2 regions of the Micromonospora sp. NBC_00860 genome follow, and region 2 is predicted to be linked to the other one. Evidence: riboswitches for the same ligand, from Rfam matches in the RefSeq annotation. Region 2 holds a riboswitch; the other holds the start of a gene.
What was found. Region 2 has a riboswitch for cobalamin ahead of OH804_RS14615 (ribonucleoside-diphosphate reductase subunit alpha). Riboswitches for the same ligand answer to the same signal wherever they lie in the genome.
Positions count from the first base shown of each region.

Region 1 (3,410 bases), 780 kb from region 2:
GGAGCCGCGCCCACCCGGAACGCCACGCCCGCTGAGGCTCGTCCGCTCAGGCAGCCTCGACGGCTGAGCGGGCCTGCTCGAGCGTCATCGGCTCGGCGTGACTGGAGACGTACCAGTGGTAGGTGTCGTCCAGCAGCCGCCGGACCAGGTCGAGATCGAGGCCGTCCTCCGGCCGGCGCAGATGTGCCGGCGGCGGGTAGAAGCAGTCGCCCAGAAGCATGACCCCCGAGTCGGGCACCAGCACCACTGTCGAATCCGGCGCGTGCCCCCCGCCGACGTGGCGTAGCCGGACCCCGACCGGCAGCTCGTCCACGTCGGTGAAGGTCCGGGTCGGCGGCAGGATGGCGAAGCCCTCCCAGGACGCCATGGCGCGCGCGCGTGCCCGAAAGCTCGGGCGGAGGCGGGGATCGGCGCGTACCTGCTCCTGCAGGTAGTGGTGGCTCCACGGCCGGGTGGCCTCGGCGCGCAGCAGCGACACGGCCGTCTCGTGCCCGACGATCTCCACCCCGGGCCAGGCGCAGGCGCCCCACACGTGGTCCCAGTGATGGTGGGTGTAGACCAGCCAGCGCGGCTCCGGTAGCCCGGCGGCGGCCAGCGCGGCCTGGATGTCGCCGGCGTGCGCGGGGCTCTGCCCGGCGTCGATCATCACACTGCCGCGTTCGTCGGCGACGACGGCGACGCCGGCCTGGACCGCCTCCGGGTCCGGATCGCCCGGACAGAGCCAGACCCGACCGGCGAGGTGGTGGAACTGCGGGGCGACCATGGTGATCGACCTCCGAGATTGATCACGGGCACTGGTGTGGCAATCGCCGATCCTATGTGAGGGTGTCGGCCGGCAACACGCCGCCGGACGATCGGCGCAGGCCAGGGTAGGTGCAACCTCCCTTTGCTCTGCTTACCTATACGCACCGGTGACGCTCCGTGTGTGGTGCACATAGGTAAGCAGAGCAAAGGATGTCGAGCATTGATCTGGGGCATTGCGGCGCGCGGACTCGCGCTCGCACCAATCGCTGAATCTCGATGAGTTCCGTGCGCCTGGTCGAGCCGGACCGGCGTTGACCGGCGGCGCGGCGGTGTGGCAGCATTCGCGGCCTGACGGCAGTGAAGGAAGTCGGTGTGAATCCGACGCGGTCCCGCCACTGTCACCGGGGAGCGATCCCCCCTCGTGAGTCACGGCCGTGTGTCTGCGGTTGGAAGGCCGGGGGAGAGCGTCGATCCGGAAGCCAGGATACTTCGGCCGTCGGGACGTACCCCAGGGCGTGGACACCCGAGGAGGACCCGATGACGCACGGCGTCTCATTCATCGACGAGCATCGTCATGACCTGTGTGCAGGGCGCCGCACCGCGCCCGGAACCGGTCGCGCCCGCACGCCTCGGGCCGGCCGCTGCGGCGTGCGCCAGGCCGCTGGCTTCCGGTACCGCTGAGCCGAGCGCCCGCCGCTGACCGGCCCCGACGCCCGCGTCGATGCGCCGTTCGCCGGGGCCGTCGTACCGGCTGACGCCGTACCCATCCGCATCGTCCCGGTCGCCCCCTCGGCGCCCAGGGCGTCACTTCCCGGAGCCAACCGTGCGCATCCTGCTGCTGTCCACCGCCGACACCGACCTGCTGGCCGCCCGCGCCAGCGGCGCCGACTACCGGTTGGCCAACCCCGCGCGGGTCACCGTCGAGGAGGTGTCCGCCCTGCTCGACGGGGTCGCCCTCGTCGTCGTACGGCTGCTCGGCGGTCGGCAGGCCTGGTCGGACGGCCTCGCCGCGGTGCTCGCCAGCGGCGTGCCGACGGTCGTGCTCGGCGGTGAGGCGCTACCCGACGCGGAGCTGATGGCCGTCTCCACAGTGCCGTCCGGGGTCGTCACCCAGGCACTGGCCTACCTGGTGGAGGGCGGCCCTGACAACCTGGGGCAGTTGGCCCGGTTCCTGTCCGACACGGTGCTGCTCACCGGCGAGGGGTTCGCCCCGCCCGCGCCCACCCCGGCGTACGGCGTGCACGGCGACCGCCCCGCCGACCCGGACCGGCCCACAGTGGGGATCGTCTTCTACCGGGCGCACGCGCTCGCCGGCAACACCGACTTCGTCGACGTGCTCGCGGACGCGGTCCACAAAGCCGGCGGCAACCCCCTGCCGATCTTCTGCGGCTCGCTGCGCGGCCTGACCGCGGGTGCCGGCCCTCTCGGACTCTTCGCCCGCTGTGACGCGCTGTTGGTCACGGTCCTCGCGGCCGGCGGTGCGGTCGCCGCTGACGCCTCCGGTGGCGGCGACGAGGACGCCTGGGACGTCGGTGCGCTGGCCGCCCTGGACGTGCCGGTCATCCAGGCACTCTGCCTCACCAGCACCCGCGCGCAGTGGGCCGACAGCGACGCCGGGCTGTCCCCGCTGGACGCCGCCATGCAGGTGGCCATCCCCGAGTTCGACGGCCGGATCGTCACAGTGCCGTTCTCGTTCAAGCAGATCGACGCCGACGGGCTGTCGGTCTACGCCGCCGACGCCGAGCGGGCCGCCCGGGTCGCCGGGATCGCGGTGCGCCACGCCCGACTGCGGTACGTGCCGCAGGCCGACAAGCGGGTCGCCGTGGTGCTCAGCTCGTACCCCACCAAGCACTCCCGGGTCGGTAACGCCGTCGGGTTGGACACCCCGGCCTCGGCGGTCCGGCTGTTCGCCGCGCTGGCCGAGGCCGGCTACGACCTGGGTGACACGCCACCGCCCGACGACGGCGACGCGCTGATCCACGCGTTGATCGCCGCCGGTGGTCACGACGTGGAGTGGCTCACCCCGGAGCAGTTGGCCGCCGCCGAGGCCCGGATACCGGGGCCGACGTACCGGCGTTGGTTCGACCAGGTCCCGGCCGAGCTGCGCGAGCGGATGCGGGAGCACTGGGGTGAGCCGCCGGGCGAGCTGTACACCGAGGGCGGCGACATCGTGCTCGCCGGGCTGCGCTTCGGCAACGTGGTGCTGCTGATCCAGCCGCCTCGCGGTTTCGGGGAGAACCCCATCGCCATCTACCACGACCCGGACCTGCCGCCCAGCCACCACTACCTGGCCGCGTACCGCTGGCTGACAGCGCCCGTCGTGGACGGCGGCTTCGGCGCGGACGCCGTGGTGCACCTGGGCAAGCACGGCACCCTGGAGTGGCTGCCCGGCAAGGGCCTCGGCCTGGCCGCCGACTGCGCGCCCGACGCGGTCCTCGGCGACCTGCCGCTGGTGTACCCGTTCATCGTCAACGACCCCGGCGAGGGCACCCAGGCCAAACGGCGGGCGCACGCCGTGGTCGTCGACCACCTGGTCCCGCCGATGGCCCGCGCCGAGACCTACGGCGACCTGGCCAAACTGGAGCAACTGCTCGACGAGTACGCGACAGTGCAGGCCCTCGACCCGGCCAAGGTACCCACCGTGCGCGCCCAGATCTGGGACCTGG
Region 1 covers NZ_CP108825.1:2,376,723-2,380,132, forward strand. Annotated here, with positions in the region: gene OH804_RS10740 (hypothetical protein) at 1-35, shown strand, start outside; gene OH804_RS10745 (MBL fold metallo-hydrolase) at 47-763, opposite strand; cobalamin riboswitch at 1,105-1,234, shown strand; gene cobN (cobaltochelatase subunit CobN) at 1,568-3,410, shown strand, end outside.
Region 1: it holds a riboswitch for cobalamin, as region 2 does, so the genes downstream of both, cobN (cobaltochelatase subunit CobN) here and OH804_RS14615 (ribonucleoside-diphosphate reductase subunit alpha) in region 2, are expected to answer to the same signal.

Region 2 (3,410 bases):
TCGATGCCGCCGTCGGTGAGGTGGGCGGCGAGATTCACCGAACCGAGGTTGCACACGGCCGTCTCAGCGTCGCTGGACACCTCGACGATCTCGGTGCAGAGGTTGGACAGGTGCACGACGTTGCCCGGCTCAGCGGTCTGGTTGCAGAGTCGGTTGGCGGCGTCCTTGAAGGTCATCCACCCGTTGCCGGTCTGGGCGAGGGTCCGCATCATCTTCCCGTACAGCTCCCGTGCCGGGACCTGCCGCACGTAGCGGCCCTGCGCCTCGGCCTGCCGGTACGCGGCGTCGAACCGCTCCCCCCACAGGTCGGGCAGCTCGGGCACCTCGTGCGGGTCGAACAGCGACCACAGCTCGTCGGCCTCGACCCGGCGCATGAACTCGTCCGGAATCCAGTTGGCCAGGTTGAGGTTGTGGGTGCGCCGGGCGTCCTCGCCGGTGTTGTCGCGGAGTTGCAGGAACTCCTCGATGTCCGGGTGCCACGGCTCCAGGTAGACGCAGGCCGCGCCCTTGCGCCGGCCACCCTGGTTGACCGCGGCGACGCTCGCGTCCAGCGTGCGCAGCCACGGCACGATCCCGTTGGACTGCCCGTTCGTGCCCCGGATCAGCGCGCCCCGGGAGCGGACCCGGGAGTACGCGATGCCGATGCCACCGGCGAACTTGGACAGGTTGGCGACCTGGGCGTACCGCTGGTAGATCGAGTCCAGCTCGTCGAGCGGGGAGTCGACGAGGTAGCAGGAGGACATCTGGGTGTGCCGGGTGCCGGAGTTGAACAAGGTCGGTGAGCTGGGCAGGTAGGCCAGGCTGGACATCAGCCGGTAGAAGCCGACCGCCTCGTCCGCCGTCCGGGACAGCCCGCAGGCCACCCGCAGCAGCCAGTACTGCGGGGTCTCCAGCACCAGTCGGCTGGTGGGGTGGCGCAGCAGGTAGCGGTCGTACACAGTGCGCAGGCCGAAGTACTCGAAGCGGCGGTCGCCGTCCGGGTCGATGGCGTGGTCGAGGGTCGCGGCGTGTGCGGCGACGAACGCTGCGGTGTCGTCACCGATCAGGCCCTCGACGTGGCCGACCCGGATCGCCGCGCTGAACGAGGTGATGCCCTGCCGACGCACCTCCTTGTCGACGTAGCCGGCCAGCAGCCGCGCGGCGAGGCGCGAGTACTGCGGCTCCTCACCGATCATCTCGGCGGCGGTCTGGATGGACAGCCGGTCCAGTTCGGCAGTGGTCGCGCCGTCGTAGAGGCCGCTGATGGTGCGGGTGGCCACCCGCATCGGGTCGACGTCGGTCAGGTCGTCGGCCCACCGCTCGACGGCTCGGACGATCCTGTTCACGTCCACGGGTTCGGTGCCGCCGTCGCGCTTGCGGACCTGCATCGGCGTGCGCCGCGCTGTCGCGTCGCCGCTGGCCGGGACTACCTCGGTGACTGTCACCACTCGCTCCTCGGAGTTCGAGACCTGGTGGCCCGGACGCGAGGGGACAGACACCGGCGGACGCCACGCCAGCCCGGCGTGGGTCAGGTGGCGTCAGCCGTCCCACGCGGCCTCGGACCGCCGCCCACCCGGTGCGGGTACGCGGCGCGCTGGCAGGTCTTCGGACTCGCGGGCACGACCGGTGTCGCCGGTCTCCTACTGGCCGTCGCTTCCCAGGCCGATTGGTGGCCCAGTGCTGTTGACGGCGGTCGTTCCCACTCACCGCTGCGGGACAGTCCCGGATTTCCACCGGGTTCCCTGTTGCCTCGACCGCACCGGATGAGCGGCCGAACCAGCTGCGTCGACACCATATATAGGGACGCTGCGGTTGTCACACCCCACATGTCGGTCTCGGGCGTGTCGGCGGCTGCTCGGTGATCACTGTCACCGGCCCGGTCGACCGCGTCACGCCGACCGTCGCCAGGCGCCGGAGACGGGGCCCGCCGTGCTGCTGCCGACAATCGACAAAGATTTGACGTATCGAGGCATCGGTGCCGCACGGCACGCTCATTTGTCGCCGTCGATGCGCCCGAAGTGGGGGTGAACATCCAATCTCCCTGAACCGCCGCCCTCGCCGAAGTGAGCCGTCAACCGGCACGATGGACGGTAAGGCGGGTTGCCGCGATCGGGCCAAACATCATATGTCTGGAGGCCTGCGGTGATCGACATCGTTGACGGGCCGGAGCAGCCGTCCGTATACTCCCAGTGATCATCTGATCTTTAGCCTAGCCGGGCGAGGAGCGCATGCCGCAGATCACCGCCGTCACCGTCGAAGACGTCCGCTTCCCCACCTCCCTGACCGCTGACGGGTCAGACGCCATGAACAAGGACGGCGACTACTCGGCGGCCTACGTCGCCCTGCACACCGACGGCGTCGACGGGGTGGGCGCGCCGCTCGCGGGGCACGGCCTGACCTTCACCATCGGTCGCGGCAACGACATCGTCGCGGCGGCCGCGGTCCACCAGGCACAACGCCTCGTCGGCCTGGACGTGGCGACGATGGCAGCGGACATGGGCGCCGTCTACCGCCTCCTCACCTCCGACTCGCAGATGCGGTGGCTCGGTCCGGAGAAGGGCGTCGTCCACCTGTCCCTGGCCGCCGTGCTGAACGCGTCGTGGGACCTCGTCGCCCGGCTCGCCGACAAGCCGCTGTGGCGGCTGCTCGTCGACATGTCCCCCGAGCAACTCGTCGACATCGCGGACCTGCGCTACCTGTCCGACGCGCTGACCCGCGACGAGGCACTGGCCATCCTGCGGGCCAAGGAGGGCACGAAAGCCGCCCGGCTCGCCGAGCTCGACCGCACCGGCTACCCCGCCTACACCACCTCCGCGGGCTGGCTCGGCTACGGCGACGACAAGCTGCGCCGGCTGTGCCAGGAGGCGGTGGACACCGGCTACGGCTACGTCAAGCTCAAGGTGGGCGCCAACCTCGACGACGACATCCGCCGATGCGCGATCGCGCGGGAGATCCTCGGGCCGGATCGCCACCTGATGATCGACGCCAACCAGGTGTGGGACGTCGGCCAAGCCATCGACTGGGTCACCGCCCTCGCCGAGTTCACGCCACTGTGGATCGAGGAGCCGACCAGCCCCGACGACATCCTGGGCCACGCGGCCGTCCGCCGTGCCGTCGCTCCGATCGGCGTCGCCACCGGCGAGCACTGCCACAACCGGGTGATGTTCAAGCAGCTGTTCCAAGCCGAGGCCATCGACTTCTGCCAGCTGGACACCGGCAGGTTGGCCAGCATCAACGAGATCGTCGCCGTGCTGCTGCTCGCCGCGAAGTTCGACGTCCCGGTGTGCCCACACGCCGGCGGCGTGGGGCTGTGCGAGATGGTCCAACACGTGTCGGTGCTCGACTACGTCGCGATCTCCGGGGACCTCACCGACCGGGTCACCGAGTTCGTCGACCACCTGCACGAGCACTTCACCGATCCGTGCATCATC
Region 2 covers NZ_CP108825.1:3,159,020-3,162,429, forward strand. Annotated here, with positions in the region: gene OH804_RS14615 (ribonucleoside-diphosphate reductase subunit alpha) at 1-1,367, opposite strand, end outside; cobalamin riboswitch at 1,558-1,775, opposite strand; gene OH804_RS14620 (enolase C-terminal domain-like protein) at 2,208-3,410, shown strand, end outside.